Regions from separate parts of the Xylanimonas protaetiae genome, predicted to be linked through region 3. Evidence: predicted binding sites of a transcription regulator. Region 3 holds the regulator's gene; each other region holds the start of a gene.

Region 1 (10,560 bases), 1.9 Mb from region 3:
GTCATCTCGAACGTGAGCCACTCGCTGCACACGCCGCTCATGGCCCAGACCAACGCCATCTCCGGCATCATCCTGGTCGGCGCGATGCTGCAGCTCGGCAACGCGAACCTGGCCGTCACGATCCTGGCGTTCGTCGCGGCCGTCGTCGCGAGCATCAACATCTTCGGTGGCTTCCTGGTCTCGCGCCGGATGATCGCCATGTTCCGGAAGGACGGGTGACGTCGTGCTGACCCAGCTTGCCCAGGCCGTCTACGTCGTCGCGGCCGTCCTGTTCATCCTGTCCCTCGCGGGGCTCTCCAAGCAGACCTCCGCGCGCCGCGGCGTGACGCTCGGCATGGTCGGCATGGTCCTGGCCCTCGTGGCCACGATCATGCTGGCGGCCGACCAGTCCGCCCGGCCCGCGGGCGTGACCGTCTCGCTCATCGTCGCCGTGCTGGTCATCGGCGCCGCCGTCGGCGCGTGGCGGGCCCGCAGCGTCGAGATGACGCAGATGCCCGAGCTCATCGCGATCCTGCACTCGTTCGTGGGCCTCGCGGCGGTCGCGGTCGGCTTCGACTCCTACCTGACCGAGCGGGCGCACGCCGGGTACGGCGGCTCCGTGCACCTCACCGAGGTGTTCCTCGGCGTGCTCATCGGTGCCGTCACCTTCACCGGGTCGATCGTCGCGTACCTCAAGCTGTCGGCGAAGATGCGCTCCGCGCCGCTCACCCTGCCGGGCCGCAACTGGCTCAACCTCGGCGCGCTCGTCGCGTGCGCGGGGCTGCTGGTGTGGTTCGTCGTCGCGCCCGCGCAGGGGCTGGTCGCGCTCGGCATCATGACGGTGATCGCGCTGCTGCTCGGCTTCCACATGGTCGCCGCGATCGGCGGCGGCGACATGCCCGTCGTCGTCTCGATGCTCAACTCGTACTCCGGGTGGGCGGCCGCCGCGGCCGGCTTCATGCTCGGCAACGACCTGCTCATCGTCACCGGCGCCCTGGTCGGCTCCTCCGGTGCGATCCTCAGCTACATCATGTGCAAGGCCATGAACCGGTCCTTCGTCTCCGTCATCCTGGGCGGTTTCGGGTCCGACGGCGGTGCCCCCGCCGCCGGGGCCGTCGTCGAGCAGGGGGAGCACCGCGAGATCCTCGCCGACGCCGTCGCCGACCTGCTGCGGACCGCGAAGAGCGTGGTCATCACGCCCGGGTACGGCATGGCCGTCGCCAAGGCGCAGTACCCGGTCGCGGAGCTCGTGTCCCGGCTGCGGTCGAGCGGCGTCGACGTGCGGTTCGGTGTGCACCCCGTGGCCGGGCGCCTGCCCGGGCACATGAACGTGCTGCTCGCCGAGGCCAAGGTGCCGTACGACATCGTGCTCGAGATGGACGAGATCAACGACGACCTCGGGGACACCGACGTCGTGCTCGTCATCGGCGCCAACGACACGGTCAACCCGGCCGCGCTCGAGGACCCGTCGTCGCCCATCGCGGGCATGCCGGTGCTCGAGGTGTGGCACGCCAAGCAGGTCATCGTGTTCAAGCGCTCGATGGCCACCGGGTACGCCGGCGTGCAGAACCCGCTGTTCTTCCGCGAGAACACGCACATGCTGTTCGGCGACGCCAAGGACCAGGTCGAGAAGATCGTCCAGGCGCTGTAGCGGTCCGCGGGAGCCCCTGTCTTCGGCAAGAGGAAGCGCCGAAGGCTGGGGCTCCTGCCGTCCCTGCGGCCGTCGTCGGGGCGGTCGCCCGCTGTGCCAGGATGCCGGGCATGACAACGCCGTCGCTCGTCGTCCTCGGTCCCGGTGCCATCGGAGGGCTCGTCGCCGCCCTGCTCGAGAAGGCCGGGCACCCAGTCACGGTCGTCGGGCGGCCGACGAGCGTCGCGCAGGTGGCCGCTGCCGGGATCGCCGTCGAGTCGGACCGGGTCGGGTCCTGGCAGGTCCGGCCCGCCGCCGCGACCGAGGTGTCGCGCGGCGCGCGCGTGGTCGTCGCGGTCAAGGCCGAGGGCCTCGCGGCGGCCGCCGCGAAGGTGGCCGCGGCGGAGCCCGTCGAGGTGGTGTCGCTGCTCAACGGCGTCGAGCACCTCGATGTGCTGCGGGCCGCCGCGCCCGCTGCCTTCGTCGTCGGGGGCACGATCGCGGGCGAGGTGCTGCGCACCTCCGTGCCCGGCGACGGGCCGCTCACCGTGCGGCACCGAGGCCAGCTGCTGCGCGTCGCGGCGCCCGACGGCGCGCAGGGGCTCGAGACCGTCCGCGCGCTCCAGGACACGGCGGCCGACGTCGTCGTCGACGGGACGCAGGCCGAGGTGCTGTGGCGCAAGCTGCGGTTCCTCGCGCCCATGGCGCTGCTCACGTCGCGCGGCGCGTCGTCGCTGGGCGACGCCCTGGTGCGCGACCCTGCCGCCACCGACGGGCTGCTGGCCGAGATCGCCGCCGTCGCGATGGCGGAGGGCGTGCCGACGACGGGCGCGGAGCTGCGCGAGATCCTCGACGGGTTCCCGCCCACGATGCGCTCGTCGCTCCAGGCCGACGTCGAGGCCGGCAACCCTGGCGAGCTCGACGCCATCGGCGGCGCCGTGCTGCGCCGGGGGCTCGCGCACGGGATCGCGTGCCCGGCGCTGGCGCGCACGGTCGCGGAGATCGCGGAGATCGCGGAGATCGCGGCCCGCCGCCGCTGACGGCGGGCGCCCCGGTCCGTCAGGCCACCCCGACCAGGAGCCCCACGGCGATCGCCGTCATCACCAGGGCGACGCCGCCGTCGAGCACGCGCCACGCGGCGGGCCGCGCGAAGAGCGGGCGCAGCAGGCGCGCGCCGTAGCCCAGCGCGGCGAACCACGTGACGCTCGCGAGCACCGCGCCGACGGCGAACCACCAGCGCCCGTCGCCGTGCCCCGCGGCGACCGAACCCATAAGCACGAGCGTGTCGAGGTACACGTGGGGGTTGAGCCAGGTGAGGGCCGCCGTCGTCCCGACGACGGTGAGCAGGCCGGTGCGCAGGCCCGCGTCGTCGGCGCGCAGCGCGTCGTCGCCGGGGTGCAGGCTGCGGCGGGCGGCGAGCGCGGCGTAGGCGAGCAGGAACGCGGCGCCGCCCCAGCGCATCGCGGTGCCCAGCCACGGCACCGCGTCCAGGAGCGCTCCCGCACCGGCCACGCCGGCGCTGATGAGGATCGCGTCCGACGCCGCGCAGATCGCCACGACCGCGCCCACGTGCTCGCGGCGCAGCCCCTGGCGCAGCACGTAGAGGTTCTGCGCGCCGATGGCGACGATGAGCGACAGGCCGAAGCCGAGGCCGGACAGGCCGGCGAGGAGCGGTGCGGGCATGCCCCGACGGTAGGTCGACCACCCATCTGTAGTCCAACGAATGATTCTTGTGCTGCAACAGATGTGCTTAAGTAGAGGGATGGAGCTCGCCCAGCTCGAGGCGCTCGTCGCCGTCGTCGACGAGGGGTCGTTCGACGCCGCCGCCTCCGTCCTGCACGTCACGCCGTCGGCCGTCAGCCAGCGCATCAAGGCGCTCGAGACGTCCGCCGGGACGGTGCTGCTGCGGCGCTCGCGGCCCGTGGTGCCCACGGACGCCGGCGTCGACGTCGTGCGCTCCGCCCGGCAGGTGCTCGCCGTCGTCCGGGAGTCCGGGCTGCCGCGCCCGCGGGCCGCCGCGGGCGGGCTGCCGCTCGTGCCGCTCGCGATCAACGGGGACTCGCTGCACACGTGGGCGCTGCCCGCGCTCGCCGCCGTCGGGCACCTGGCCGTGTTCGACGTGCACCGCGAGGACCAGGACCACTCCGCCGAGCTGCTGCGGCAGGGCGAGGTCATGGCCGCCGTGACCACGCAGGCCACGCCCGTGCAGGGCTGCGTCGCGGTGCGGCTCGGGATCATGCGGTACCGGCCGTTCGCGACGCCCGCGTTCGTCGCGCGCTGGTTCCCCGACGGCGTCACGCCCGCGGCGCTCGCTGCCGCGCCCGTGATGATGTTCGACCGCAAGGACGACCTGCAGGACCGGTACCTGCGCTCCCGGTACCTGCACGCCCGGGGCGGCGCGGACGTCACGCCGCCGCGGCACTACGTCCCGTCGTCGGACGACTTCGGGCGCGCGGTGCGGCTCGGGCTGGGGTGGGGGCTGCTGCCGCATGAGGACTCGGCGGAGGCCGAGGCGGCCGGGAACCTCGTCGACCTCGACCCGGGCCGCCACGTCGACGTCGAGCTGCACTGGCAGCAGTGGTCGCTGCGCACGCCCGTGCTCGACGCCGTCGCGGCCGCGGTCAGGCAGGCGGCGCGGGCGGCGCTGCTGCCCTGACCGCTGCTGCCCTGACCGCTGATGCTCTGGCCGGACGGCTCAGGAGCCGTAGACCTCGGCGTCGAGCACGAAGCCGTGGGCGTCGCCCAGGTGCTCCTCGGCGAGCGGGGCCGTGTCGGCGGGGACGCCGTCGGCCAGGCTCGGCATCATCTGCGCGAGGCGCGGCCGCCACGCGGCCGCCTGGGCCGGGAAGCAGCGGCCGAGCAGCTCGACCATGGCGGAGACGGCCGTCGAGGCGCCGGGGGAGGCGCCCAGCAGGCCCGCGATCGAGCCGTCGGCGGCCGCGACCACCTCGGTGCCGAACTCGAGCACGCCCTTGCCGTCCTTGTCGCGCTTGATGACCTGGACGCGCTGCCCGGCGGTGATCTTCTCCCAGTCCTTGGGCTGCGCCTCCGGGTAGAAGGCCTGGAGGGTCGCGAACTTGGTCTCGGGGCGAGCGACGAGCTCGCCGACCAGGTACTGCGTCAGGTCCATGTTCTTGATGCCCGCGCCGAGCATCGACGTGAGGTTGTGGCCGCGCAGCGACGTGACCAGGCCCAGGTACTTGCCCTTCTTGAGGTACTTGGGGCTGAACCCGGCGTAGGGGCCGAACATCAGGTAGGACCGGCCGTCGACGACGCGCGTGTCCAGGTGCGGCACCGACATGGGCGGGGCGCCGACGTCGGCCTTGCCGTAGACCTTCGCCTGGTGGCGGGCCACGAGCTCGGGGTTCGAGGTGCGCAGGAACTCGCCCGAGATGGGGAAGCCGCCGAAACCCTTGATCTCCGGGATGCCGGCCGACTGGAGCAGCGGCAGCGCGCCGCCGCCCGCGCCCACGAACACGAACCGGGCCGTGACGGTGTGGACGCGGCGGGCCGCGTTCCACGAGCGGTCCTTGACCTTGAGGCGCCAGCGGCCGTCGCGCGTGCGGCGGATCGAGCGGACCTCGTGCTGGAGGCGCACGTCGGCGCCGTGGGCCGTCATCGAGTCGACGAGCTGGTGCGTGAGCGCCCCGAAGTCGACGTCGGTGCCGGCGGTGTTGCGGGTCGCGGCCACGGGCTCGGCCTCGTCGCGGCCCTCGACCAGGAGCGGGGCCCACCCGGCGATCTGCGCGCGGTCCTCCGAGTACTCCATGTCCTTGAACAGCGGGTGCGCCGAGAGCATCTCGTGCCGGCGGCGCAGGTAGTCGACGTTCTTGCTCCCGCGCACGAACGTCATGTGCGGGGTGCGCTGGATGAAGTCGGTGCTGGTCAGCGCGCCCTGCGCGAGGAGGTGGTGCCAGTACTCGCGGGAGACCTCGAACTGCTCGTTGATCTTCACCGCCTTGGAGATGTCGATCGTGCCGTCCTTGCGCTCCGGCGTGTAGTTCAGCTCGCACAGCGCGGCGTGGCCTGTCCCGGCGTTGTTCCACGGGTTGCTCGACTCGAGCGCGACGTCGTCGAGACGCTCGTAGAGGCGGATCGTCCACGTCGGCTCGAGCTGCTGGAGCAGCGTGCCGAGGGTGGCGCTCATGATGCCGCCGCCGATCAGGACGACGTCGACATCGTCCGTGGGGTTCAGGGAGTCAGCAGTCACAGTCTTCGAGTGTAGGACTGCGTGAAAACCGTCACGAAATGCGGGTTCTGACTATGAGCCAGATCACAGCACGGCGTCAGAAATGGCGTGAGATGCGTCACGTCTGGCCGGTGGGCCGCGTCTCGCGGGTCGTAGCGTGGCCCCGTGGGGACCGACGGTACGACGACGACCGACGCCGTGCAGCGGCGCGTGCTGCTCGTCGCGATCCTGGCGACCTTTGTCGCGTTCCTCGACGGGACCGTCGTCACCGTCGCGCTGCCCGCGATCGGGCGCGAGCTCGGGGGCGGCGGCGCCGCGGCCCTCGGGCTCCAGCAGTGGGTGGTCGACGCCTACCTCGTGACCCTCGGCTCGCTCATCCTGCTCGCCGGGTCGCTGAGCGATGTGCACGGCCGGCGCCGCGTGCTCGTCGCGGGGCTCGCGGGGTTCGCCGTCGCGTCGGCGGCGTGCGCGCTCGCCCCGACCGGCCCCGTGCTCGTCGCGGCGCGCGGTGTGCAGGGCGTCGCCGGGGCGCTGCTCGTGCCCAGCTCGCTCGCGATGATCGTCTCCGCGTTCGACGGCGAGGCGCAGGGCCGGGCCATCGGCCGCTGGACGGCGTGGACCGGCACGGCCGCGATCGTCGGACCGCTCGTGGGCGGGCTGCTGGTCGACACGTTCTCGTGGCGGTTCGTGTTCTGGCTGACCGTGCCCGTGTGCCTCGGCACGCTGCTGCTCGTGCGCGGCCTGCCCGCGAGCGCGGGCGGGCGCGGCCGGCGCCTCGACGTCGCCGGGGCCGCGCTGGCCGCCGTCGGGCTCGCCGGGACCGTGAGCGCGCTCATCGAGGCCGACCGGCTCGGCTGGGGCTCGCCCCTGGTGCTGACGGGGCTCGTCGGCGGCGCCGCCTGCCTGGTCGCGTTCGTCGCGTGGGAACGTCGCGTGCCCGACCCCATGCTGCCGCTGCGGCTCTTCTCGATCCGCAACGTCGCGTGGGGCAACGCCGCCACCGCCGCGATCTACGGGGCGCTCGGGTTCGGCGGGTTCCTCGTCACGCTGTTCCTCCAGCAGGTGGCCGGCTACCCGGCGACCCTCGCCGGGCTCGCCCAGCTCCCCGCCACCTTCGCGATGCTCACCCTGTCCGGCTGGTTCGGCTCGCTCGCCGGCCGGTACGGGGCCCGCCCGTTCATGACCGCCGGGCCGCTGCTCGCCGCCGTCGGGTTCCTGCTCATGCTCGCCACCGACGCGCACGCCACCTACTGGACGCAGGTGCTGCCCGGCCAGGCGGTGTTCGGGCTCGGCCTGGCCGTCACGGTCGCGCCCCTCACGGCCGCGATCCTCGTCGCCGCGCCCGTCGCCGACGCCGGCATCGCCTCGGCCGTCAACAACGCCGTCGCGCGCGTCGCCGGGCTCGTCGTCGTCGCGCTCGCGGGCGTGATCCTGGGCGGCGCGCTCGACGTCGGCACCTTCCACCGCGGGCTCGTGGTCACCGCCGCGCTCTTCGCCGTCGGCGGCATGCTCAGCCTCGCCGGCATCCGGGGGAGGCTCGGCACGTGACCATCACCCGGCTCGGCCGCGTCCTGCCCGCCCGGTATGCCCTGGACCGTGCCGGTGGTCCGCGCCAGGATCGATCCCATGCCCGCCGACACCGCCCGCACGGGCCCCCTCGCGTTCTGGGACGAGCTGCCGCGCGACGGGCGATGGCTGCTGTCCACCGTGGTGGTGCAGTTCTTCGGGCGCGGGCTCACGCTGCCGTTCACGATCATCTACCTGCACGAGGTGCGCGGGTTCTCCCTCAGCCTCGCGGGCACGCTCATGGGGCTCATCGCGATCACCGGGCTCGTGGTCACGTGGCCCGCGGGCGTGCTCGTGGACCGGCTCGGCGCGCGCGTCGTCGTCGTCGGAGGGCTGCTCGCCGCCATGGGCGGGCTGGGCCTGCTGGCCTTCGCGACCGAGCCGTGGGTCGCCGCCGTCGCCCTGTGCCTCTTCGGCATCCAGCTCGGGATCGCGTGGCCGGCGGTCAACGCGCTCGTCGCGACCGTCGTCACGGGCGACCTGCGGCAGCGGTACTACGGCGTCAGCTTCGCGCTGCTCAACCTGGGCATCGGCGTGGGCGGCGTCGTCGGCGGCCTGCTCATGGACGTCGAGCGGCCCACCACCTTCGTGGTCGCGTTCGTCGTCAACGCGGCCTGCTTCGTCCCGGCGCTGCTGGTCCAGCTCGGCCCGCTGCGCCACCTGCACGGGCGCGCCACCCGCCCCGAGGCGTCCTCCGACGACGGTGCGCGCCCGGCGGGGTACCTCACGATCCTGCGCACCCCCGCCGTCTGGTGGCTCACCGTGCTCGCGCTGCTCGCCTCGTTCGTGGGCTACGGGCAGATGGAGGCCGGGTTCCCCGCGTTCGCGCGGCAGGCGTCGCAGGTGTCGACGCGCGTGGTCGGGTTCGCGTTCGTGGTCAACACCGTGGTGATCGTGGCGTTCCAGTTCTGGGTCATGGGGCGGGCGCGCGGGCGGCGGCGCACCCGGGTGCTCATGGTCATGGCGCTGGTCTGGGCGGCCTCGTGGGCGGTGCTGGGCGCCACCGGGCTCGTGGCAGGCACGGCCGCCGCCGTCGCGGGCGTGCTCGTGTTCCACGCGCTGTTCGGGTTCGGGGAGACGATGCTCCAGTCCGCGATGCCCGCCGTGCTCAACGACCTCGCCCCCGACCACCTGCGCGGCCGGTACAACGCCCTCCAGTCGGGGGCGTTCCAGGTGGGGTCGATCGTCGGGCCCGTCGCCGCCGGGTTCCTGCTCGACCACGGGCAGTCGGGTGCGTTCGTCGCGGTCGTGGTGGCGGGGTGCCTCGCGTGCGTCGTCGTCCTCGTGGCGCTGGAGCGGATCGTCACCCCCGAGGTCAACGGGGTCAGCGAACGACGGTCAGCTCCCGCGGAGACTCGTTGAGCCGCCGCCCGGCGTCCGGGGCGTCGTCGGGGAACGCGACCACGATGTCCTCGATGCGGACCCCGAAGCGGCCCGGCAGGTAGATGCCCGGCTCGACCGAGAAGCACATGCCGGGCTCGATCGGCAGCGTCTCGCCCTCGACCATGTACGGCGGTTCGTGCGTGGTGAGCCCGATGCCGTGGCCCGTGCGGTGGATGAAGTGCTCGCCGTACCCGGCGTCCTCGACGACGCGGCGGGCGGCACGGTCGACGTCCTGGCACGTGGCCCCCGGGCGGACCGCCGCGAACCCCGCCTGCTGGGCGGCCCGGACGACGTCGTGCACCTCGCGCTCCTGGGCGGTGGGCTCGCCGACGTGCACCGTGCGTGTCGTGTCGGAGCCGTAGCCGTCGGCGAGGCCGCCGAAGTCGAGCACCACCATGTCGCCGTCCTGGATGACGGTCGCGGAGGCGTCATGGTGCGGGTCGGCGCCGTTCGCGCCCGCGCACACCAGCGTGAAGTCGACCTGCTCGTGCCCGTGCTCGCGCAGCAGCGCGGCGAGGTCGGCCGCGACGTCGGACTCGCGGCGGCCGGCGAACGGCCGGCGGACGATCTCGGCGAAGACGGCGTCGGCCCCCGCCCCGGCCGCGCTCAGGCGCGCCACCTCCTCGGGCGACTTGACGGCCCGCAGCATCGGGAGCGCCGTCGTGAACGGCGTCAGCGACAGCCCGGGCACCCCGCGCTGGAGGCCCAGGACGTGCAGCGCCCACGCGGAGTCGCTGATCGCGTACCGGCCGCCGTCGCGCAGCAGCCGGGCCGCGACGGCGTGCTCGTCCTCGCCGTCGGACCAGGGGAGCGTCTCGACGCCGCCGGCCGCGTGGTGCTCCAGGGCGTGCGCCTCGAGGCGCGGCACGACGACGAGCGCGTCGCCGACGCCGTCGTTCGCGCCGTCGGCGGTGGTGCCGGTGGCGGGCACGACGAGCATCGTGAGCCGTTCGGCGCCGGGGTCGGCGGCGTGACCGAGGTAGTAGGCGAGGTCCGCCCCGGGCGCGACGAGGATCCCGTCGAGCCCGGCCGCGGCAGCCTGCTCGGCGGCCCGACGACGACGGTCGGCATACACGTGCGGCGCAAAGGGGGTCACCCACCCAGGCTAAGGAGCCACCGCCGCGGCCGCTCGGGTGGGCAGCCCGGGCGCCCGGGCGGCGGTGACTCGGCCCGGCAGTTCGTCGTCGGACCGGCAGCCCGGGCGCACGGGTCGACGACGAACTGCCGGGGTGACGCCGACATCCGCTCAGATCCGGACCACGACCTTGCCGCGCACGTGGCGCGTCTGGCTCGCCTCGTGCGCCGCCGCCGCGTCGGCGAGGTCGAAGACCTGTGCCACCTCGACCTTGACCGTGCCGGCGTCGATGAGCTCGCCCAGGGCTGTCAGGTCCTCGGTGGACGGGCGCACCCACACGTACTGGCCGCCGTGCTCGTCGCGTGCGGACGCGTCCAGGATCGACGTCATGACGCCGCCGTCCTTGAGCAGCGGCACGCTCTGCGCCACGGCGCCGTTGCCGAAGTAGTCCAGGACGACGTCGACGCCGTCGGGTGCCAGCTCGCGCACGGCGTCGACGAGCCCGTCGCCGTAGAGCACGGGCTCGACGCCGAGGCTCCGCAGCCAGTCGTGGTTGGCCTCCGAGGCCGTGCCGATGACGCGGGCGCCGAGCGCACGCGCGATCTGCACCCCGAACGAGCCGACGCCACCGGCCGCGGCGTGCACCAGCACGGTCTGCCCGGCGGCGACGCCGGAGCGGTGCACGGTCTGGTACGCCGTGAGCCCCGCGAGCGGCACTGCCGCGGCCTCCTCGAACGT
Region 2 (10,560 bases), 1.6 Mb from region 3:
CTCCAGCTGGGAGGCGGCGGACCTCGCCGCCACCGGTCTGCTCGGACAGTAGGCCCGCGACCGCCTCAAAACAAGTTGTACGACCGGTTTTTTGCGGGCCGGACGGGGGTGATCCCGGGCCTTGACGGCGCCGAGAGGACCCGCCTAGGGTCAAACAGAACCGGACGACCGGTATGCTTTGTGACTCCACGGTGGAAGGAGGGATCCCATGGGACTGCGCCAGGGGCTACAGCCCGCCGGCGGGGTGCCGCCGGCGCGTCGGACGGCCCCCGCGGGGACCCTCGACGCGCTCCGCGCCACCCGGGCGGGGGAGCGGCTCGACACCCGGCACGCGCTCGGCGACCGCGTCCTCGCGGCCGCCTTCGAGGCCGTCCGGGTCCGTGGGCGGGGGCCGTGCGGGGGCACGGCCCCCGCCCGTGACCTCGTCCGCGACCTCCCGGGCCGCGGCCTCGTGGGCGCCGACCTGCGCCTGGGCGCGCCCGACGGGTCGTCCTGGTGGGTGGACCCGTGGGACCTCGTGCTCCGCGGCGACGGCCCGGCCCCGGCGGTGCCCCACGAGGCGGCCGTCGTCGCGCACCCCGACCGGTACCCGACCGGCTTCGGCACGCTGCGGACGTCCCTCGCGCTGCTCGAGGCGGGCCACGTCGCCGCGACGCTCGCCCTCACGGCGTGGCGCGCGGGCCTCGCCGCCCGCGTCGAGCTCGGCGCCGGGCCGACGTCCGTCGTCCGGATCACGCTCGACGACGCTCACGACGTCGGTTGCGACGTCGTCGGGGGTCTCGAGGCCCGCACGGCTCCGGCGTCCGAGACCCTCCAGACGTGGCTCGACCGGCGGTCGGGCGGGTGGTGGGGGCAGGCCTCGCCATGGGCGACCGCGTGGACCGCGGGCGGCACGACGCCGTCGTCGGCGCCGTGGTCGCGGCCCGGGCGGCGCTCGCGGGCGTCCTGCCCGACGACGACGCGCTGCGGGTCTACGAGCACCACCTCGCCGACGACCTCCCGGCCGTCGGCGAGGTGCGGCGGGTCGACAGGCCGGGGCCCGCCGGCCGCGCGGCGGGGGACCCGGGCCTCATGGCGTCGTCGGGCCTCACGCTGACGGCTCGCGTCGACGCCTGGCTCGACGCCTACGGGGACGGTGCCGCGACGATGCTGAGCACGGCGCTCGGGTGGATCACGCAGTGGGGGGCCCTGGCGGCCACCGCGCACCGCGTCACGGCGCGCCCGGCGCGGGCGCACGAGGACGCGGACTGGGGTCGCCTGCTGGGGCTGCCCGCCGACCAGGTGCCCGTCCACCAGCTCTGGCTGCGCGGGTGGCCCGGCGACGGCGAGCTGCGGGCCGCGCGGCCGCTTGTGACCGCTCGGCCGTGACCGCTCGGCCGTGACCGCTCGGCCGTGACCGCTCGGCCGTGACCGCTCGGCCGTGACCGCTCGGCCGTGACCGCTCGGCCATGACCGCCCCGCCCGGGGTTGCCCGGCCCGGCGCGACGGGGCGCGCGGGACGCCGGTAGGTTGCGAGCGTGCCCGCATCACCGGCCGTCGCGTTCGTCGACGTCGACGACACCCTCGTCCAGGCCAACACGATGGCGCTGTTCCTGCGCCACTACCTGCGCGAGCGGGGCCGCGAGCACGAGCTCGCGGACCGGGTGGCCCACCTCCTGGCGCTCGACGCCGTCGACCCGACGCGCACGCGGACGAACCGGGAGTACCACCGGCAGTTCGCCGGCGAGGGCTACGCGGGCCTGCGCGCGCTCGGCCGCGACTGGCTGCACGCCGCGCTGCCCGGTCTCGTGCGCGCGTCGGTGGTCGCGGAGCTCGACGCCGTGCGCCGCGGGGGTGGGCGCGTCGTCCTCCTGTCCGGGTCGTGCGAGGTGGTGGTCGAGCCGCTCGGCGAGGCCGTGGGGGCGGACCGCGTCGAGTGCACCCGGCTCGTCGTCGCCGACGGGACGGTCACGGGCGAGGTCGAGGTGCCCGTGGTGGACACGGTCAAGGTGGACCGCGCCGCCGCCCTCCTGGACGCGTGGGGCGTGGCCGCGTCCGACGCCGTCGCCTACGGGGACCACCCGAGCGACCTGCCGCTGCTGGCCCTCGTCGGCGCGGGCGTCGTCGTGGGACCTGACCCCCGCATGGCGGACGAGGCCGGGGCCCGCGGGTGGCGCACGCTGCCCTGAGCGGGTCCGGCCCGGCCGGGCGCGCCGCGCGCCCGCTCGCGAGACGCCTTCCGTTTGCCGGGTGTTGCCCTCGCGCGTGACAGTGCATGACGGAGGCGCGACCCCCCTGGCACCACGGTCAGGGTCGCGCAGATCCGGCCGGAGAGGCGTACGTCACACGCCATCCGGGTTGTGGTCAGACCACACATGTGAAAGTCTTCACAAGCAACAGGGACATCAGGGCCGTCAAGGCCCCGCCAGGAGGAGATACCCGTGAGCCCCACCAAGAAGGCCCAGCAGGCCGACGAGGTCGCCGCCGCGCAGCCCGCCGTCGTCGCGCACGACGCCGCCGCCGAGGTCGACGCGCTGGTCAAGCGCGGCCTGAAGGCGCTCGACGCCTACGCGAACTTCACGCAGGAGCAGATCGACCACATCGTCAAGAAGGCGTCGATCGCCGCCCTGCACGAGCACGGCACCCTCGCCCAGCTCGCCGTCGAGGAGACCGGCCGCGGCATCTTCGAGGACAAGGCCACCAAGAACATCTTCGCGTGCGAGCACGTCACGCACTCGATGGCCAAGATGAAGACCGTCGGCGTCATCGGCCGCGACGACCTGCGCGGCATCGTCGAGATCGCCGAGCCCGTCGGCGTCATCGCCGGCGTCACCCCGGTCACCAACCCGACGTCGACCGCGATCTTCAAGGCCCTCATGGCCATCAAGACGCGCAACCCGATCATCTTCGGCTTCCACCCGAGCGCCCAGCAGTGCTCGATCGCCGCCGCGAAGATCGTGCGCGACGCCGCCATCGAGGCCGGCGCCCCCGAGGACTGCGTCCAGTGGATCGAGCACCCCTCGATCCAGGCGACCTCCGAGCTCATGAACCACCCGGGCGTCTCGCTCGTGCTCGCCACCGGCGGCAACGCGATGGTCCGCGCCGCCTACTCGACCGGCAAGCCCGCCCTCGGCGTCGGCGCCGGCAACGTCCCCGCCTACGTCGCCAAGGACGCCAAGCTGGGCCGCGCGGTCAACGACATCGTCCTGTCCAAGGGCTTCGACAACGGTGTGGTCTGCGCCTCTGAGCAGGCCGTCATCCTCGACGCCGAGATCTACGACGAGGCGCTCGCGGAGTTCCGCCGCATGCACGCCTACGTCGTGAACGCCGAGGAGAAGGCGAAGCTCGAGGAGTACTTCTTCGGCGTCACCGCGATGTCGGAGAACTGCGCCGGCGCCAAGCTCAACGCCGCCGTCGTCGGCAAGTCCGCCGTCTGGCTGGCCGAGCAGGCCGGCTTCACGGTGCCCGCCGACACGAGCATCCTGCTCGCGGAGATCTCGGGCGTCGGCCCGCAGGAGCCGCTGTCGCGCGAGAAGCTCTCGCCGCTGCTGGCCGTGCTGCGCGCCAACAGCACCGAGGAGGGCATCCGCCTCGCCGAGCAGATGGTGGAGTTCGACGGCCTGGGCCACTCGGCCGCCATCCACACGCTCGACAAGGCGCTCTCCGAGGAGTACGGCCGCCGCGTCAAGGCCGTCCGCATCCTGTGGAACCAGCCGTCCGCCCTCGGTGGCATCGGCGACATCTACAACGCCCTGATCCCGTCGCTCACGCTGGGCTGTGGCTCCTACGGCGCCAACTCGGTGTCGAACAACGTGTCGGCCGTCAACCTGATCAACGTCAAGCGCGTGGCGAGGCGGAACAACAACATGCAGTGGTTCAAGGTCCCGCCGAAGACGTACTTCGAGCCGAACTCGATCCAGTACCTGGCCGACATGCGCGGCGTCGAGCGCGTCACCATCGTCACCGACCGCGTGATGGCCTCGCCCGAGATCGGCATCGTCGACAAGGTGCTCGACGTCCTGCACCGCCGCGACAACCCCGTCGCCGTGCAGATCATCGACACCGTCGAGCCGGAGCCGAGCGTCGAGACCGTCGAGAAGGGCGCGCAGCTCATGCGCGACCACCGTCCCGACACGATCATCGCCATCGGCGGTGGCTCGCCGATGGACGCCTCGAAGGTCATGTGGCTCAAGTACGAGCACCCCGAGCTCGACTTCGCCGACCTGCGCGAGAAGTTCTTCGACGTGCGCAAGCGCGCCTTCCAGTACCCGACGCTCGGCAAGCTCGCCCAGCTCGTGTGCATCCCGACGTCGTCGGGCACGGGCGCCGAGGTCACGCCGTTCGCGGTCATCTCCGACCACAAGACCGGCTACAAGTACCCGCTGGCCGACTACGCGCTGACCCCGTCGGTCGCGATCGTCGACCCGGTGCTCACCGCGTCGATGCCGGCCAAGCTCGCCGTCGACTCGGGCATGGACGCCCTGACGCACGCCACCGAGGCGTTCGTCTCCGTCTACGCCAACGACTTCACGGACGGCCTGGCGCTGCACGCCATCAAGCTCGTCTTCGAGAACATCGAGAAGTCGGCCCTGAGCGGCGACACCGAGGCCCGCGAGAAGATGCACAACGCCGCGACGATCGCCGGCATGGCGTTCGGCAACGCGTTCCTGGGGATCGTGCACGCCATGTCGCACACCGTCGGCGCGACGCACAAGCTCATCCACGGCCGCACCAACGCCATGTTCCTGCCCTACGCGATCCGTTACAACGGTCTCGTCCCGGGCAAGGTCACCGGCTGGCCGAAGGCGGAGAAGTACGTCGCCCCGGAGCGCTTCCAGGTCATCGCCAAGCACCTCGGCCTGCCGGCCTCGACGCCGCAGGAGGCGGTGGAGTCGTACGCCAACGCGTGCCGCGACCTCGCCACCCGCATCGGCGTCGAGCCGTCGTTCGCGGCGCAGGGCGTCTCCGAGCAGGACTACATCGGCGGGCTCGACGCCCTGGCGATGCGCGCCTACGAGGACCAGTGCGCCCCGGCGAACCCGCGTCTGCCGATGCTGCAGGACATGAAGGACATCATGGTCGCCGCGTACTACGGCATCACCCAGGACACGGTGCGCGAGCAGCGTCTCGCCGGCGTCGAGTACCTGGACATGAACCCGGCCCGCGTCAAGGCCTGAGTTCTTGTTCGGCTTCGCCGCCCGCCCACTCCTCCGGGCGACGGCGGCGGACAGCACCCGGATCGTGGCCCGGGTGCGCACTCCGCACGGGGTGCACCCCGCCCCCGGGATCGTGGCCCCGGGGGCGGGCACCGTGCGAGCGGGATCGTGGCCCCGCTCGCGCCGCGCCGGCCTTCGGGCCAGGCGCGCGGGTGTCCGGATCGTGGCCCGGACGCCCTGACGAGCCCGGCGACGCTCAGCGTCGCCGGGCTTCGTCGCGTCCGGGGGCAGGAGCCGCCCCGCGTCTGCCGGTGTCGGGGGCGTCCGTCAAGATGGACCCGTGACCGAACCTTCGAGCGTGACGATGACGTCGGACCCGGTCGGGGACGCACCGGGTGGAAAGACCTACGAGACGCTGCCGGTCCTCGGCACCCCAGACTTCGCAGAGGTTGCGTACTGGGAGCGCATCCTCGATGCGCACCCGGGCTACCGAGTGATCGGCCGACGTGGCCGCCATCCGCGCATTCCGGCAGGCCCGGGCTGCCTCTACATGGTGACGGCCGACGCCGACCAGATATGTGCGGTGCTCGCTCCGGGTTACCGAGACGCGTGGGAGTACATCGACTCGGGCGAGGAGGTCGTGACCTCGCGACAGCAGGCGATCTGGGTGCCCGGCAGCCACGAGGTGATTCTGCGGGTGAGCCCCATGCTGAAGCACCGCATCGTTAGTAACGTGCTCGCTGCTGGGAGGCCGTTGGTTGCGCGCAACACTGCAGAGCTCCGGTCGAAGTCGCCTCGAGGAGCAGGGATTTACCGACTCTACTGGCTAGACGAGGCAGGCCGTGAGGTCATCTACATCGGGAGGTCAGCAGACCTCCACCGACGTCCCGGCTCGGGGCACAACAAGCTCAAGGGCCGCACTTGGGGCTCGGCTCCCGGAGACATCCTGCGGGTTGAGCTACTGCCTGCCAAGACGCTTGGGTCACGATCCGCCTACACGTCCGTCGGACTGGACGACGCTGAAGAGCGCCAGATTGCACGTGCACGGAAGCGCCACACAGACGAGGGCCGATACCCCGGAGGCGTGGAGAACCAGACATACGGCCGTAACGGACGACCGAGCAACCCGCCGATGCATCTCTACGTGGCAGCGTTCTCCGGTGATGCGTTCGACGGGCGGGGCTCAGAGCAGGAGATCGGTGAGTTCGACGACATCATCGCCGTGACGGAGGCTGCGCCCCCCAAACAGGGCAGTGACGCGATGGCAAAGCCCACAGCGACGACGACGACGACGAACCTCTCCTCCGCGGAGCTCGACGAGCAGGCGGCGCAGCGCCGCTGGGCGGAGCTGCGCGACCTGGTCGAGGCCGACCAGCGCGCCTACTACGAGCAGGACTCCCCGCTGGTGTCCGACGCCGAGTACGACGCGCGCATGCACGAGCTGGCCGCGCTCGAGGCGGCCCACCCCGCGCTCGCGACGCCCGAGTCGCCCACCCAGCGGGTGGGCGGCACGGCGGCCACGGGGTTCGCGACGGTGGAGCACGTCGAGCGGATGCTCTCGCTCGACAACGTGTTCTCGGTCGAGGAGCTGCGCGACTGGGACGCGCGCGTCGCGCGCGACCTGGGGCGGGACGACGTCGGCTACCTCTCCGAGGTGAAGATCGACGGCCTGGCCATCGCCCTGCTGTACGAGCACGGGCGCCTGACCCGCGCCGCGACCCGCGGCGACGGCCGCACGGGCGAGGACGTCACGGTCAACGCGCTGCGCATCGCGGACGTCCCGCAACAGCTCGCAGGCGACGGCCACCCCGCCCTGGTCGAGGTGCGCGGCGAGATCTTCATCCCGACCGCGTCGTTCGCCCGGCTCAACGCGCTCCAGGAGGAGATGCGGTTCCGGGCGGTCGACGAGGCACGGTCGCGGCACGCCGCCCGCTCGGCCGCGACGCGCGGCTTCGACGACGACGCCGCGCGCGTCGCCGCGACCCGCCGGTTCCCGACGTTCGCCAACGCCCGCAACGCGGCCGCCGGCGGCCTGCGCCAGCAGCTCGACAAGAAGGACGGCCTCGAGCTGGAGGCGGGCCTGGCCCGCGTCGGGTCCCTGCGCCTGTACGTCCACGGCATCGGCGCCCTGCAGTGGGAGGCGGGGGAGCAGACCGCCCTGGAGCGGCAGTCCGACGCGTACGCGCACTTCGCGCAGTGGGGCCTGCCGGTCTCGCCCCACAACCGGGTGGTGCCGGGCGTCGACGGCGTCGTCGCGATGATCGAGCACTTCGGCGTGCACCGGCACGACATCGAGCACGAGCTCGACGGCATCGTCGTCAAGGTCGACGCCCTGGCGGACCAGCAGCGCCTGGGAGCGACGAGCCGTGCGCCCCGCTGGGCGACCGCCTACAAGTACCCGCCCGAGGAGGTCAACACCCGCCTGCTCGCGATCCAGGTGGGCGTGGGCCGCACCGGGCGGGCCACGCCGTACGCCGTCATGGAGCCCGTGCTCGTCGCCGGCTCGACCGTGCGGCAGGCGACGCTGCACAACCAGGACGTGGTGCGGGCCAAGGGCGTGCGCGTCGGCGACGTCGTCGTGCTGCGCAAGGCCGGCGACGTCATCCCCGAGATCCTCGGCCCCGTCCCCGCCGCGGCCGACGACGGCTACCCGCGCCACGACTTCGTCATGCCGACGCAGTGCCCCGAGTGCGGCACCGAGCTGCGCCCCATGAAGGAGGGCGACGTCGACCTGCGCTGCCCCAACGCCCGCTCGTGCCCCGCACAGGTACGCGGCCGCGTCGAGCACATCGGGTCGCGCGGCGGGCTCGACGTCGAGGGCCTCGGCGAGGTCGGCGCTGCCGCCCTCACCCAGCCGCTCGAGCCCGCGGACCCGCCGCTCGACACCGAGGCCGGCTTGTTCCGCCTCACGCTCGACGAGCTGCTGCCCATCCGCGTCGTCGTCCGCGACCCCGAGACCGGCCTGCCGCGCCCCTACGACGGCGTGGGCGAGTCCGCCGAGCTGCCGACCGCCGACGGCGAGACGTTCACCGCGAAGGTCGTCCGGCCGTTCCAGCGCCTCGTCGAGCGCACCTACCCGCCGGGCACCGAGACCATGACCGCGGCCGAGCGCCGCAAGGCGGGCATCCGGAAGGACCACCCGGTCTACGGCCCCGCCAAGACGGCCCAGGTGCTGCTCGACGAGCTGGAGCGCGCGAAGACCAAGGACCTGTGGCGCCAGATCGTCTCCCTCAACATCCGCCACGTCGGCCCTGTCGCCGCGCGGGCGCTCGCGGACTGGTTCGGCTCGCTCGACGCCATCCGCGCCGCGACGCTCGAGGAGCTCTCGGCCGTCGAAGGCGTGGGCCCCGTCATCGGCGCCGAGCTGATCGCGTGGTTCGACGTGGACTGGCACGTCGACATCGTCGAGTCGTGGGCCGCCGCGGGCGTCCGCTTCGCGACGCCGGGGCACCCCGGTCCGGCGGCGATGGCCGCCCAGGCCGCGGCGGGCACGGCCCCCGAGGGCCCGCTCGCAGGCCTCACCGTCGTCGTCACGGGGTCGCTCGAGGGCTTCTCGCGCGACGGCGCGAAGGAGGCGATCATCGCCGCGGGGGGCAAGGCCGCCGGGTCGGTCTCGAAGAAGACGGACTACGTCGTCGTCGGCGAGAACGCGGGGTCGAAGGCCGCCAGGGCCGAGGAGCTCGGCCTGCCGGTGCTCGACGAGGCGGGCTTCGTCCGGCTGCTGGCCGACGGCCCGGCGGGGCTGGCTGACGGCCCGACCGGGTTCGACGAGGGCCCGACCGGGTTCGACGAGGGCCCGGCGCAGCCGGGCGACGGGGAGGTCGCCGGCGCGTGAGCGCGACCCGCCGCCGTCAGGTGGCGAGCGCCTCGATCGCGGAGGGCGAGAGCACGTGGTCGACGGCCATCGTGCTGGCCCCGATGACCGCCGCGCGCGAGCCGACCTGCGAGGTGACGATGCGCAGGTGCTGCGTCGCGAGGGGCAGCGAGCGGCGGTAGACGACCTCGCGGATGCCCGCGACGAGCTGCTCTCCGACGCCGGCCAGGCTCCCGCCGACGACGATGACCGACGGGTTGAGCATGCTGACGCACACCGCGAGCACCCCGCCGATGTCCCGGCCGGCCTGCCGGACGGCGTGGCTCGCCGCGAGGTCCCCGAGCGGACGAGCGCGACGACGTCGGCGCTCGACCCGGCAGCGAGCCCCTGGGCCCGCAGCGCCGCGGCGACGGCCGTCCCGCTGGCCACGGCCTCGAGGCACCCGGTGTTGCCGCACCGGCACAGCACGTCGGGGGCGTTCGGGACCGTGACGTGGCCGATGTCGCCCGCGGCCCCCTGGGCGCCGCGGCGCAGCTCGCCGTCGGTGATGATGCCGGCGCCGATGCCGGTGGCGACCTTGACGACGAGCAGGTCGGCCTCGTCGCGCCAGGTCGCGCGGTGCTCGCCGAGCGCCATGATGTTGACGTCGTTGTCGACGAGCACCGGGACGGGCACGAAGAGGCTCTGCAGCAGCTGTGGCACGGTGGCGTTGTCCCAGCCGGGCATGATCGGCGGGTTGATCGGCCGCCCGGTCGTGTGCTCCACGGGTCCGGGCAGCCCGACGCCGACGGCGGCGACGTCGTCGAGCGACCGCCCGGCCGTGGCGACGAGCTTGGCCGCCGTCTCGGCGACCTGCGCGAGGACGACGTCGGGGCCGTCGGCGATGTTCAGGGCCGACTCCTCCTCGGCGAGGATGGTCGAGGCGAGGTCGGTGACGGCGAGCCGGGCGTGCGTCGCGCCGAGGTCGACGGCGACGACGACGCGCGCGCCCGGCCGGAACGCGAACGTGGCGGGCGGGCGCCCGCCGGTGGAGGAGGCCTCGCCGGCCGGGCTGACGAGCCCGACGCTGGACAGGAGCTCGATCCGGGCCGCGATCGTGGACCTGGCCTGCCCCGTGACCGCGGCCAGCTCGGCGCGGGTGCGGGGCCTGCCGTCCCGCAGCAGCTGGAACATCCCGCCGATGCCGGTGGGGCGCGGAGCGAGCGTCGGCGGTTCCTCCATGCGCCCCAGTCAACCATGAATCATCGGCACCCATCCCGAAGTTGGGCGTCCAGTGCGGATAACTCTGCCACCGAGGTGGCAACTTATGGTTGACGTCCGTCAGAAGTCCGGTAACGTGCGTCACATGGTCACTGGCGACCTCGACGCGCAGCCGCTGCTCGCCGTGCGCGGCATCGTCAAGGAGTTCCCCGGCGCCCGGGCTCTCGACGGCGTCGACCTCGACGTCGCCCCGGGCGAGGTGCACTGCCTGCTCGGCCAGAACGGCGCGGGCAAGTCCACGCTCATCAAGATCCTCTCGGGCGCCCACCAGCCGACCGAGGGCGAGGTCCTGCTCGACGGCGAGGTCGTCACCATCCCGCACCCCGTCGCCGGCCTGCGGCTCGGCATCGC
Region 3 (10,560 bases):
GCAGGCCGGGCGCGTCACCGGCCCGTCGGTGCTCGGCGCCGTCGGCGTCGGGCTCATCGCGTGCGCGCTGCTCATGGTCAACAACCTGCGCGACATCCCCACCGACGTCGTCGCGGGCAAGCGCACGCTGGCCGTGCGGCTGGGGGACGCGCGGGCGCGCCAGGCGTACGTGACGATGCTCGGGGTGCCGCTGCTGCTCGGCGCCCTGGCCGGGATCTGGTCGCCCTGGGCGCTCGGGGTGCTGCTGCTCAGCCTGCCGGCGGTGCTGCTGTCGCTGCCCGTCCTGGCGGGCGCCCGCGGCAAGCTGCTGGTCCCGGTCCTGGCGGGCACGGGCATGTACGAGCTGGCCTACGGGGTCCTGCTGGCGGTCGGCCTGGCGCTGGGCGCCTGACCCGGGTCGCCGCGGGCGTCAGCTCGCGGCCTCGTCCTCCGCCGCCTCGTCCTCGGCCACCGCGCGGGAGAACGCGGTCTGGTGCTTCGTGCGGGACGCCACGCGCTGCGCGATCCAGGCGGCGCTCGCGTCGCGCTGCCGGCGCAGCAGCAGGTAGCTCACCAGCGCGGCGACGACGACGGCGACGACGCCCGCGAGCAGCGGGTCCGCACCGGCCGCCCACACGACGACGAACACGACCGCGAGGAGCGCGAGCCGCCAGAGGGAGTACACGACGAGTGGCACGGAACCAGGGTAAGCGCCCCCCACGGGGCTCCCGGACCGGCCTACGCTGTGGACATGCCCCGCGTGATCCTCACCCTCGCCATCATCGGCCTCGCCGTCTACGCGCTGGCCGACCTCGCCGGCGCGCGCAAGGAGGAGACGGGCGGGCTGCCCAAGTGGCTGTGGGCGGTGCTGATCGTGGTGGTGCCCGTGATCGGCGGGCTCGCGTGGATCATCTTCCGGCGCGCGTCCGGCCCCGCGGCGGCACCGCAGGGCGGGCGGGGCCGGCAGAGCAGCGGCCCGCGCCGCGAGGGCCCCCTCGCACCCGACGACGACCCCGAGTTCCTGTGGCGCCTCAAGCAGCAGGCGGAGCGGGAGCGCCGCCGCCGCGAGGGCCGCACCGGCGACCCGGGCGACCCGACGCACTGAGCCGCCCCGGGCTCGCGGAGACGGCCGCGGACGGTCAGAGCCCTGAGTAGCTGTGCTTGCCGTTGAACACCAGGTTCACGCCCGTGAAGTTCCACAGCACGCACGCGAACCCGACGACGACGAACCACGCCGCGCGCGAGCCCGACCAGCCGCGCGTCGTGCGCGCGTGCAGGTAGGCGGCGTAGACGACCCAGATCACGAACGACCAGGTCTCCTTGGGGTCCCAGCCCCAGTAGCGGCCCCAGGCGTGCTCGGCCCAGATGGCCCCGCCGATGATGGTGAAGGTCCACAGCACGAACCCGACGGCGTTGAGGCGGAAGCTCAGCGCCTCGAGCGACGCGGGCGCGGGCACGCGGTCGAGCCAGTGCCAGGTGCCCAGCCAGCCGGAGCCGGCGTCGCGCGCGGTGCGCAGCAGCTGGAGCACCGAGGCCGTGAAGGCCACCGTGAACACGCCTGTCGCGGTGATCGCGACACCCACGTGCAGCACGAGCCAGTAGGACTGGAGCGCCGGCTGCACGCCCATCGCGGCGATGTAGAAGACGTTGAGCCCGAGCGTGAGGAACACGGCGGCGAGGCCCGTGACGAACGCCCCGAGGAACCTCACGTCGCGGCGCGCGTTGACGACGAGGAACACCGCGACCGCCACGAACGACCCGACGAGCGTGAACTCGTACATGTTCGCCCACGGGGTGCGGCCCGCGGCGATGCCGCGGGTCACGATCCCCGCGAGCAGCAGCAGCGCGCCGAGCGACGTCGTGGACATGGCGATGCCGGCGGCCCGACGACGCGGGGGCGCGGTGGGGAGGTCGGCCTGCGCGCGCGGGGCGGCGTCCTGCGACGCCCCGACGAGAGCGGGCTCGGCGACGCGGTGCTCGGCGCGCACGTCGGTGCGACGGGCGAGGTCGACGGCGAAGGCGACGAGCGCGATCGTCAGCGACACGAGCGCGCCCCAGACGAGCAGCGTGGACAGCTCGCCGATCTGCGCGGTGGTCATCGGGGATCCTCCTGGTGGTGCAGGTCCGTGGCGGCGGGGGTGGTGTCCCCGGGCGGGTCGGTGGTGGCGGCGGCGCCGGTGTCGGTGGCGGTGGCGGCGTCGGTGGCGGCGTCGGGCAGGCCGGGGACGGCCGCGAGGGCGCGGTCGACCTCGCCCTGCAGCCCGGCGTCGTCGCCGCGCGCGAGGCCGGCGAGCTCGACGCGCGTGCCGCCCTCGGGCATGGCCCAGGCGCGCAGCCAGACGCGGCGGCGCGGCGTGAAGAGCGAGACGCCCAGCCCGGCGAGGGCGAGCAGCGCGAAGGTCAGCACCCAGACGAGCGACGGGTCGTAGCGCAGGTCGAGCGCGACGTAGCGCGGCACCTCGGCGCCGAGCGAGATGGTGCCGAGCCCGTCGGGCAGGTCGACGGTCTGGCCAGGCTGGAGCAGCACCTGGGAGCGCGTGCCGTCGTCGTCGGTCGCCGCCGTCATCGACGCCGTGTCGAGCTTGTACACGTTCTGCGGCACGCCGCCGTCGAGCCCGAGGTCGCCCGTCCACACCTGGAGCACGAGCATGGGGTTGTTCGGCTGCGGGAACACCGAGCGGGCGTTGCCGGCGTCGTCGACGACGGCGGTGGGCAGGAAGTAGCCCGTCAGGCCGATCTGCTCCAGGCCCTTGCTCACGTCGGGCACCTTGATGACGCCGCGCGAGGTGTACATCGTGTCCTGCGGGATGAACGGCACGCGCCCGGAGAACGCGACCTCGCCCTGGGCGTCGCGGACCGTGACCTCGGGCGCGAAGCCGTTGCCCTGGAGGTAGATCTTGGCGCCGTCGATCGTCAGCGGATGGTTGACCTTGATGGTCGTCCTCTCCGGAGCGGCGCCGTCCGCGCCGCTCACCGTGACGTGCGCGGTGAAGTCGCGGGCCTGCGCGAACGCGACGGTGTCGCTGGCGAACTCCGAGGTGAACGAGTCGAGCGTGAGCGAGAACGGCCGCAGCTCCTCGGCCCGGAACCACGCGCCCTTGTCGAACGTGTCGTAGTCGACGACGGCGTTGGCGAACCCGCGCCCCTCGGTGACGATGGCCTGCCCGCGGTAGTGGAAGAGCTGCCCGAGCGCGACCGAGACGAGCAGGCCGAGCAGCGCGACGTGGAAGACGAGGTTGCCGCTCTCGCGCAGGTACCCGCGCTCGGCGGCGAGCGTCCGGGCGGCGGGCCGCCGCGTCGTCGCTTCCTCGTGCCCGACGTCGACGCGGAACGTGCGCCCGCGCCGCAGCCGTCCCGCCACGGCGGCGACGACGTCGTCGGGCGACGCCGGCGTCGTGCCGGACGCCTGCGCCGGGAAGCGCGTGAAGCGCGCGGGCGTGCGCGGCGGGCGGCCGCGCAGGTTGCGGGCGTGCTGCGCCGCGCGCGGCAGGATGCACCCGACGAGCGAGACGAACAGCAGCAGGTAGATCGCGCTGAACCACGGCGACGTGTAGACGCCGAAGAACCCGAACCGGTCGAGCCACTGGCCGCTCGTGGGGTGGTCGCCCAGGTACTGGAGCACCTTGTCGGGGTTGGGGCCGCGCTGCGGCAGGATCGAGCCGGGCACCGCGGCCACGGCGAGCAGCATGAGGAGCAGCAGGGCGACGCGCATCGACGTGAGCTGGCGCCAGGTCCAGCGCAGCCAGCCGACGACGCCGAGCGCCGGGAGCCGCGGCTGACCGCCCTCGCCGGGCACGCCCGCCGGGACCTCGTGCTCGACCGGGGCCGCGACGAACTCGTCGGCGATCCCCTCGGGCCGGTACTGCGTCCGCTCGCTCATCAGACCACCGTCTCCCAGCCGCCGATCCAGCCCTGGATCGCCCGGATCACCGCGCCCCACAGCCCCGTGACGAGCGCGAGCCCGATGAGCACGAGCAGCCCGCCGCCCAGGCGCAGCATCGCCAGCCGGTGCCGGCGCAGGAACCCGAGCATGCGCTGCGAGGACTGCAGCCCCAGCGCGACCAGCAGGAACGGCACGCCGAGCCCCAGACAGTACGCGACGCCGAGCGCGACGCCGCGCCCCACGGACGCCTGGTCGAGCGAGAGGGCCGTGATGGCGGTGAGGGTCGGGCCGATGCACGGCGTCCAGCCCAGGCCGAACACGACGCCCAGCAGCGGGGCACCCCACAGCCCGGCGCGCGGGCTCACGTGGAAGCGCCGCTCGCGCTGGAGGAACGGGATGCCGCCCAGGAACGCGAGCCCCATGAGCAGGACGACGACGCCGAGCACGCGCGTGAGGGTGTCCTCCCACTGCACGAGCCGCGACCCGACGGCCCCGGCCGCGCCCATGAAGGCGACGAACACGACGGTGAACCCGGCGACGAACAGGGCGACCCCGCCCAGCACGCGGCCCCGGCCGACGCGGCGCGACGCCGTTCCCCCGACCGACGACGCCGCCATGCCGCTGACGTACCCGACGTAGCCGGGCACGAGCGGCAGGACGCACGGCGACGCGAACGACACCAGGCCGGCGAGGATCGCCACCGGGACGGCGAGCAGCATCGACCCGGAGAAGGCGGTGGTCTGGAAGGCCTCGCCCATCAGCCGGCCGCCGGGGTGGCCGTGCCGGCGGGGCCCTGCTCTGCGAGGAGGTCGTCGACCAGGGCCTTCATCGTCGACGCGTCCGCCTTGCCGATGACGCGTGCGGCCACGCGGTGCTCCTGGTCGAGCACCACCGAGGTGGGCACGGCCTGGAGCGCGACGACGCCCGACAGCTTCGCGATGACGGAGCCGTTCGCGTCGGCGATCGACGGGTAGGGCACGTCGAACGTCCGCTCGAACGCCTGGGCGGCGCCGGCGTCGTCCTGCGTGTTGATGCCGAGCACGCGCACGCCGTCGGCGGCGCGGCCGTTGGCGAGCGCGACGAGGTCGGGCGCCTCGGCCCGGCACGGCGCGCACCCGGCGTACCAGGTGTTGACGACGACGACGTCGCCGGCCCAGTCGGCCGTGCTGACGGGGTTGCCCGCGAAGTCCGTGCCGGCGATGGTGACGGGGTCCTCGCGGTCCCCCGGCGCCCACTCGCGCACCGACCCGTCGCCGGGGACGAACCCGGTGTCGACGGCGTCGCCCGCGCCCGAGTCCTGGGCGCAGCCGGCCATGAGCAGCGAGGCAGCGAGAAGCATCCCGGTGGCCGCGGCCACCCGACGACGGACGGCGTTCACTTGACCGACCACGCTCCCTTGCTCAGGGACGTCGCGAGGTGCCCGGCCGGTTCGGAGTACTCGATGCCGACGAGCTCGTCGTCGTCGAAGTGCAGGCTGGTCAGGGAGCACAGCGTGCACTGGCGCTTGCGGGGGTCGTGCCACAGCCGACGGTCCTCGTACCCGAGGCGCGTGACCCAGATGGGCAGCTGGTGGCTGACGAGGACGACCTCGTGCCCGGCGTGCGCCGCGCGGGCGTCCGCGACGGCAGCCTGCACGCGGTCGGCCTGCTCGCGGTACGGCTCGCCCCACGACGGCGTGAGCGGGTTGCGCAGCAGCGGCCACCAGCGCGGGTTGAGCAGCTGCCAGGGCTTGGCCCCGATCGTCGTGCCCTCGAACCGGTTGCCGGCCTCGACGAGCCGCTCGTCGGTGCCCGTGGCGAGCTTGAACGCCGCGGCGATCGGCGCGGCCGTCTCCTGCGCGCGCTGCAGCGGGGAGGCGATCACGCCGACGACGTCGCGGCCCTGCTCGGTGAGCGCCGCCGCGACGATCCGGGCCATCTCGTGGCCGCGCTCGGACAGGTGGTAGCCCGGGATGCGGCCGTAGAGCACGCGGCCCGGGTTGTGCACCTCGCCATGGCGCAGCAGATGGACGGTGGTGGTCACCATGGCGCCAGTGTCCCACGCGCCACTGAGCGTTCAGCCGGCGCCAGTCGCTGTGAGACCAGGGTCACGCGGCGCCTCAGCCGAGGGCGCGCCTGGCCTCCCGGGCCACCTTGGCCATCGCCCGCCCGAGCACCTCGAACTCCTCGGGCGTGAGCACGTCCACCATGTACCGGCGCACCGCCTCGACGTGGTGGGGTGCCGAGGCGACGAGCAGGTCCCACCCGGCGTCGGTCATCACGCAGTTGACGCCGCGCCGGTCGCCGGGCACGGGCTCGCGCCGCACGAGGCCGCGCCGCTCCATCCGGTCGACGGTGTGGGTGAGGCGGGAGCGGGACAGCGCGAGGCAGTCGGCGAGCTCCGACATGCGCAGGGTGCGGCCCGGCGCCTCGGACAGCTGGACCATGAGGTGGTACTCGCCGAGGCTGAGGGGGACGCCGTCGTCGTGGGCGCGGTCGAGCGCGTCCACGAACCGCGCGGTCCCCTCGAGGTAGGCGCGCCACCATCGTTGCTGGTCGTCGCTGAGCCAGCGAGGCTCTGTCATGGGAATACGCTACCGAACCGGATGGTTACACGTTCAACCAGGCTGGTAGTTGAGGATTCAACTGTGCCTGGCCCGATCATGCCGATCGACACGCTGACCGACCAGACCAGGAGAACCACCATGGCCACGCCGCTCCCCACCGACCTCACCGCCGGCACCTACGTCATCGACGCCGCGCACTCGACCGCCTCGTTCCAGGTCCGCCACGCGGGCATCGCCAAGGTCCGCGGCACCATCGCGATCACGTCGGGCGCCATCACGGTCGGTGACGACCTCGAGGCCTCGTCGGTGACCGCCGTCCTCGACCCCGCCTCGGTCAGCACGGGCGACGCCAACCGCGACAACCACCTCAAGTCGGCCGACTTCTGGGACGCCGCCACGAAGCCGGAGTGGTCCTTCGCGTCGACGACCGTCAAGGTCGCGGGCAACGAGATCCTGGTCGTGGGCGACCTGACCATCAACGGCGTGACCCGCCAGGTCGAGCTCCCCACCGAGTTCACCGGCACCGCCACCGACCCGTTCGGCAACGCGCGCGCCGGCTTCGAGTCCGAGCTCGAGATCTCGCGCGCCGACTACGGCCTGACCTGGAACGCCGCGCTGGAGACCGGCGGCTTCCTGGTGGGCGACAAGGTCAAGATCGCCCTCGACGTCTCGACGATCAAGCAGGCCTGACACCCGCGACCCCCCGTTTCACCGTCGTACTTTCTTGCGTTCTGCCGTTCAGAACGCAAGAAAGTACGACGGTGAAACGGGGGGTTCGGCGTTCGGCGTCAGTGCGTCGCCGCGCGGGCCGCCGCGTGGAACGCCAGGATCTGCAGCTCGCCCGCCACGTCCACCGACCGCACGACGGCGGTGTCGGGCAGCTGGAGCGCCACGGGCGCGAAGGACAGGATCTCGTGCACGCCGGCCGCGACGACGCGCTCGGCGACCGATTGCGCGGCCGGGCCGGGCGTCGCGATGACCACCATCGTCACGGACTCCCGCTCGAGCACCGCCTCCAGCGCGTCCAGCGGCTCCACGGCCAGCCCGCCGGACGGGCGCGAGCCCACGACGGCCGGGGACACGTCGAGCAGCGCCACGACCTCGAAGCCGCGCTTGGTGTACCCGGAGTAGTTCGCCAGGGCCTGGCCCAGGTTGCCGATGCCGATGATCGCGAGCCGGTGCGTCGTCTCCAGGCCCAGGGCGCCCGCGATGACGGAGCACAGCGAGCCGACGTCGTACCCGACGCCGCGCGTGCCGAACGAGCCCAGGTACGACAGGTCCTTGCGCAGCTGCGCCGAGCCGACGCCCGACGCCTCCGCGAGCTCCGTCGACGACGTCGTGCTCACGCCCGACGCCTGGAGATCGCGCAACGCGCGCAGATAGTGCGGCAGGCGCGCCACCGTCGCCGCCGGCACCGCTGCCTCGCCGGTCTCGATCACCGCATCCTCCTGTCCGCCGCGGGCCCGTGCGTCGTCATCGGCGCCCCGCGAGCCGCCGCGCCAGCCGGTCGCCGTCGACCTGCCAGAACCCCTGCTGGACGCCGTCGACCTCGACGACGGGCACGTAGTCGCCGTACCGGTCACGCAGGGTAGCGGAATCAGGCCCGGCGTCGACGTCGACCTCACACCACGTCTCACCGGCCGCCTCGCACACCCGGGCCACGACGGCGCGTGCGTCGTCGCACAGGTGACAGCCCGCGCGGGTGAACAGGACCACCCGGGCGGTGAGCGTCGGCGGCCTGTCCACAGCCACAGCGTACGCGCGCGGATAAGGTGGGCGGCATGTCCGACGCTCCAGGGGTCACGCCGCGCCGGCAGGCGGCCGCGTTCTTCGACGTCGACAACACCGTCATCCGCGGCGCCAGCGCGTACCACCTGGCCAGGGCGCTCTACCAGCGCAAGTTCTTCGGCACGGCCGACCTCGTGCGGTTCGGGATCATCCAGGCGCGCTACCTGCTGTTCGGGGAGTCCAAGGACCAGATCGACCAGGTGCGCTCGCGCGCGCTGAGCCTGATCGCGGGCCGCTCCGTCGCCGAGATCACCGCCGTCGGCGAAGAGGTCTACGACACCGTCCTCGAGCTGCGCATCTTCCCCGGCACCAAGAAGCTCATCGACCAGCACCTCGCCGCGGGCGACCAGGTGTGGCTCGTCACGGCCACGCCCGTGGAGATCGGCCGCCTCATCGCGCTGCGCGTGGGCGCCACGGGCTGTCTGGGGACGGTCGCGGAGCACAAGGACGGGTACTACACGGGACGCCTGCTGGGCGACCTCATGCACGGCGCCGTCAAGGCCGACTCGGTGCGCCGGCTGGCCGAGCGGGAGGACCTCGACCTCGAGGCGTCCTACGCGTACGGCGACTCGCTCAACGACCTGCCGATGATGGCCGCCGTCGGGCACCCCTGCCCGATCAACCCGGACCGGCGCCTGCGCCGTCACGCACGCGACGTCGGCTGGCCCATCCGAGAGTTCCGCGGCCGGGGCCACCGCGTGGCCGGGCGCAGCGTCCGGACGGCGTCGTGGGCGGGCGCGGCGTGGGTGTTCGGGCTCGTGGTCCGGGCCGTGCGGCGCCAGCTGCGCAAGCGCCTGGAGCGGTAGCCGCCCCGCAAAGCACGAGGCCCGGCCTCCCTCGGGGAGCCGGGCCTCGGTACGTCACTTCTTGTTACGACGCTGGTGGCGCGTCTTGCGAAGCAGCTTGCGGTGCTTCTTCTTCGCCATACGCTTGCGGCGCTTCTTGATGACGGAGCCCATGTGGCCCTCCCGAGTGCGAGTTGGTCGGTGGAACAGCCGGTTGGTCCACCGACCAACACGAGAAAAGTCCGTCCCCCAGGATACCCGACGCCGCGCGTGCGTCGAAACGGCGGCGTCGAGGACGTCGTCGCGGCGGCACGTCTCGCATCGTGAGCACCGCTCGGCATTGTCGAGCATCACGCTCAACAAGCCGTACGGTCGCGGCATGCCCAGGGCCCCCCGACACCGCTCCCGCCGGTGAGCACCATGCCGGACGACACCCTGCCCGACGACACCCTGCCCGACAGCACCCTGCTCTGGTACATCCCGAACCAGACCCACCCGGGCCACCGGGGCGAGCCCGCCGTCGCGGAGCACAACGGCCTCGACCACCTCACCGAGCACGCCCGTGCCCTCGAGGACGACGGCTGGGACGGGGCCCTGCTCGGCACGAGCTGGGGCCGCCCGGACACCTTCACGGTGGCGACGGCGCTCGCCGCCCGGACGACGACGTTCCGCCCGCTGATCGCGGTGCGCCCGGGCTACTGGCGGCCGGCGCACCTCGCGGCGTCGGCCGCGACGCTGGACCACCTCACGGGCGGGCGCGTCGACGTCAACATCGTCTCGGGGCAGGACGACCTCGCCGCGTACGGCGACGCCGAGGGCGACCCGGCGCACCGCTACGCGCGCACCAGGGAGTTCCTCCAGATCGTCCGCCGGCTGTGGACGCAGGACGAGGTCACCTACGAGGGGGAGCACTTCTCCGTGCGGGGCTCCCGGCTCGGCATCCGGCCCGCCGACGTCGCAGGGCGGCGCCACCCGCGGCTGTACTTCGGCGGGGCGTCCGACGCCGCCCAGCGGGTCGCGGCCACCGAGGCCGACGTGCAGCTCTTCTGGGGCGAGCCGCTCGACGACGTCGCGGAGCGCATCGCGCGGCTGCGGGCGCTCGCGCTGGAGCTGGGCCGCGAGCACGACCCGCTCGAGTTCGGGCTGCGCGTCACCACGGTGGTCCGGGACACCACCGAGGAGGCCTGGGACGCGGCCGAGGCGAAGGTGGCCCAGATGGCGGCGGCCGCCGGCGCCCAGCCGAGCGCCGGGCACCGGCCGGCCGCCGTCGGGCAGCAGCGCCTGCTGGACCTCGCGGCCCGCGGCGAGGTGCTCGACGGCAACCTCTACACGACGCCCGGCCGGTTCGGCGGCGAGGGCGCGGCGACGACATGGCTCGTCGGGTCCCCTCAGGACGTGGCCGCGTCGCTGCGGCGGTACCAGGACCTCGGGGTGACGCACTTCGTGCTGTCCGACACCCCGTACCTCGAGGAGATCCGGCGGCAGGGCCGCCAGCTCCTGCCGCTGCTGCGGGGCTGAGGCCGCGCCTCAGTCGTGGTACGGGTCCAGGCCCCACAGCGGGAACACGGCCTTCCGCGCCG

The links. The regulator Rex, encoded in region 3, represses fermentation and respiration genes when NADH is low (regulators of the CRP and FNR family bind a similar motif). The targets are predictions, from matches to a motif close to CTTGTGAANNNNTTCACAAG.
Region 1: a site for Rex is predicted at 5,838-5,857, ahead of mqo (malate dehydrogenase (quinone)). Genes of this name have one in related genera too.
Region 2: a site for Rex is predicted at 2,354-2,373, ahead of adhE (bifunctional acetaldehyde-CoA/alcohol dehydrogenase). Genes of this name have one in related genera too.

Annotation. Positions count from the first base shown of each region.
Region 1 covers NZ_CP035493.1:3,672,243-3,682,802, reverse strand. Annotated here, with positions in the region: gene ET471_RS17095 (Re/Si-specific NAD(P)(+) transhydrogenase subunit alpha) at 1-219, shown strand, start outside; gene pntB (Re/Si-specific NAD(P)(+) transhydrogenase subunit beta) at 224-1,630, shown strand; gene ET471_RS17085 (ketopantoate reductase family protein) at 1,741-2,649, shown strand; gene ET471_RS17080 (LysE/ArgO family amino acid transporter) at 2,669-3,292, opposite strand; gene ET471_RS17075 (LysR family transcriptional regulator ArgP) at 3,372-4,265, shown strand; gene mqo (malate dehydrogenase (quinone)) at 4,305-5,819, opposite strand; gene ET471_RS17065 (MFS transporter) at 5,964-7,346, shown strand; gene ET471_RS17060 (MFS transporter) at 7,425-8,726, shown strand; gene ET471_RS17055 (aminopeptidase P family protein) at 8,689-9,843, opposite strand; gene ET471_RS17050 (NADP-dependent oxidoreductase) at 9,994-10,560, opposite strand, start outside.
Region 2 covers NZ_CP035493.1:99,181-109,740, reverse strand. Annotated here, with positions in the region: gene ET471_RS00520 (hypothetical protein) at 227-751, opposite strand; gene ET471_RS00515 (hypothetical protein) at 820-1,368, shown strand; gene ET471_RS00510 (HAD family hydrolase) at 1,518-2,168, shown strand; gene adhE (bifunctional acetaldehyde-CoA/alcohol dehydrogenase) at 2,421-5,156, shown strand; gene ligA (NAD-dependent DNA ligase LigA) at 6,397-8,970, shown strand; partial or broken gene ET471_RS00495 (ROK family protein) at 8,987-10,170, opposite strand; gene ET471_RS00490 (sugar ABC transporter ATP-binding protein) at 10,295-10,560, shown strand, end outside.
Region 3 covers NZ_CP035493.1:1,684,709-1,695,268, reverse strand. Annotated here, with positions in the region: gene ET471_RS07660 (1,4-dihydroxy-2-naphthoate polyprenyltransferase) at 1-391, shown strand, start outside; gene ET471_RS07655 (DUF4229 domain-containing protein) at 410-676, opposite strand; gene ET471_RS07650 (PLD nuclease N-terminal domain-containing protein) at 731-1,084, shown strand; gene ccsB (c-type cytochrome biogenesis protein CcsB) at 1,119-2,078, opposite strand; gene resB (cytochrome c biogenesis protein ResB) at 2,075-3,859, opposite strand; gene ET471_RS07635 (cytochrome c biogenesis CcdA family protein) at 3,859-4,620, opposite strand; gene ET471_RS07630 (TlpA family protein disulfide reductase) at 4,620-5,201, opposite strand; gene ET471_RS07625 (histidine phosphatase family protein) at 5,237-5,887, opposite strand; gene ET471_RS07620 (MarR family winged helix-turn-helix transcriptional regulator) at 5,961-6,425, opposite strand; gene ET471_RS07615 (YceI family protein) at 6,546-7,097, shown strand; gene ET471_RS07610 (redox-sensing transcriptional repressor Rex) at 7,196-7,846, opposite strand; gene ET471_RS07605 (glutaredoxin family protein) at 7,881-8,153, opposite strand; gene ET471_RS07600 (HAD family hydrolase) at 8,189-9,001, shown strand; gene ET471_RS07595 (30S ribosomal protein bS22) at 9,056-9,154, opposite strand; gene ET471_RS07590 (LLM class flavin-dependent oxidoreductase) at 9,401-10,498, shown strand; gene ET471_RS07585 (acetoin utilization protein AcuC) at 10,508-10,560, opposite strand, start outside.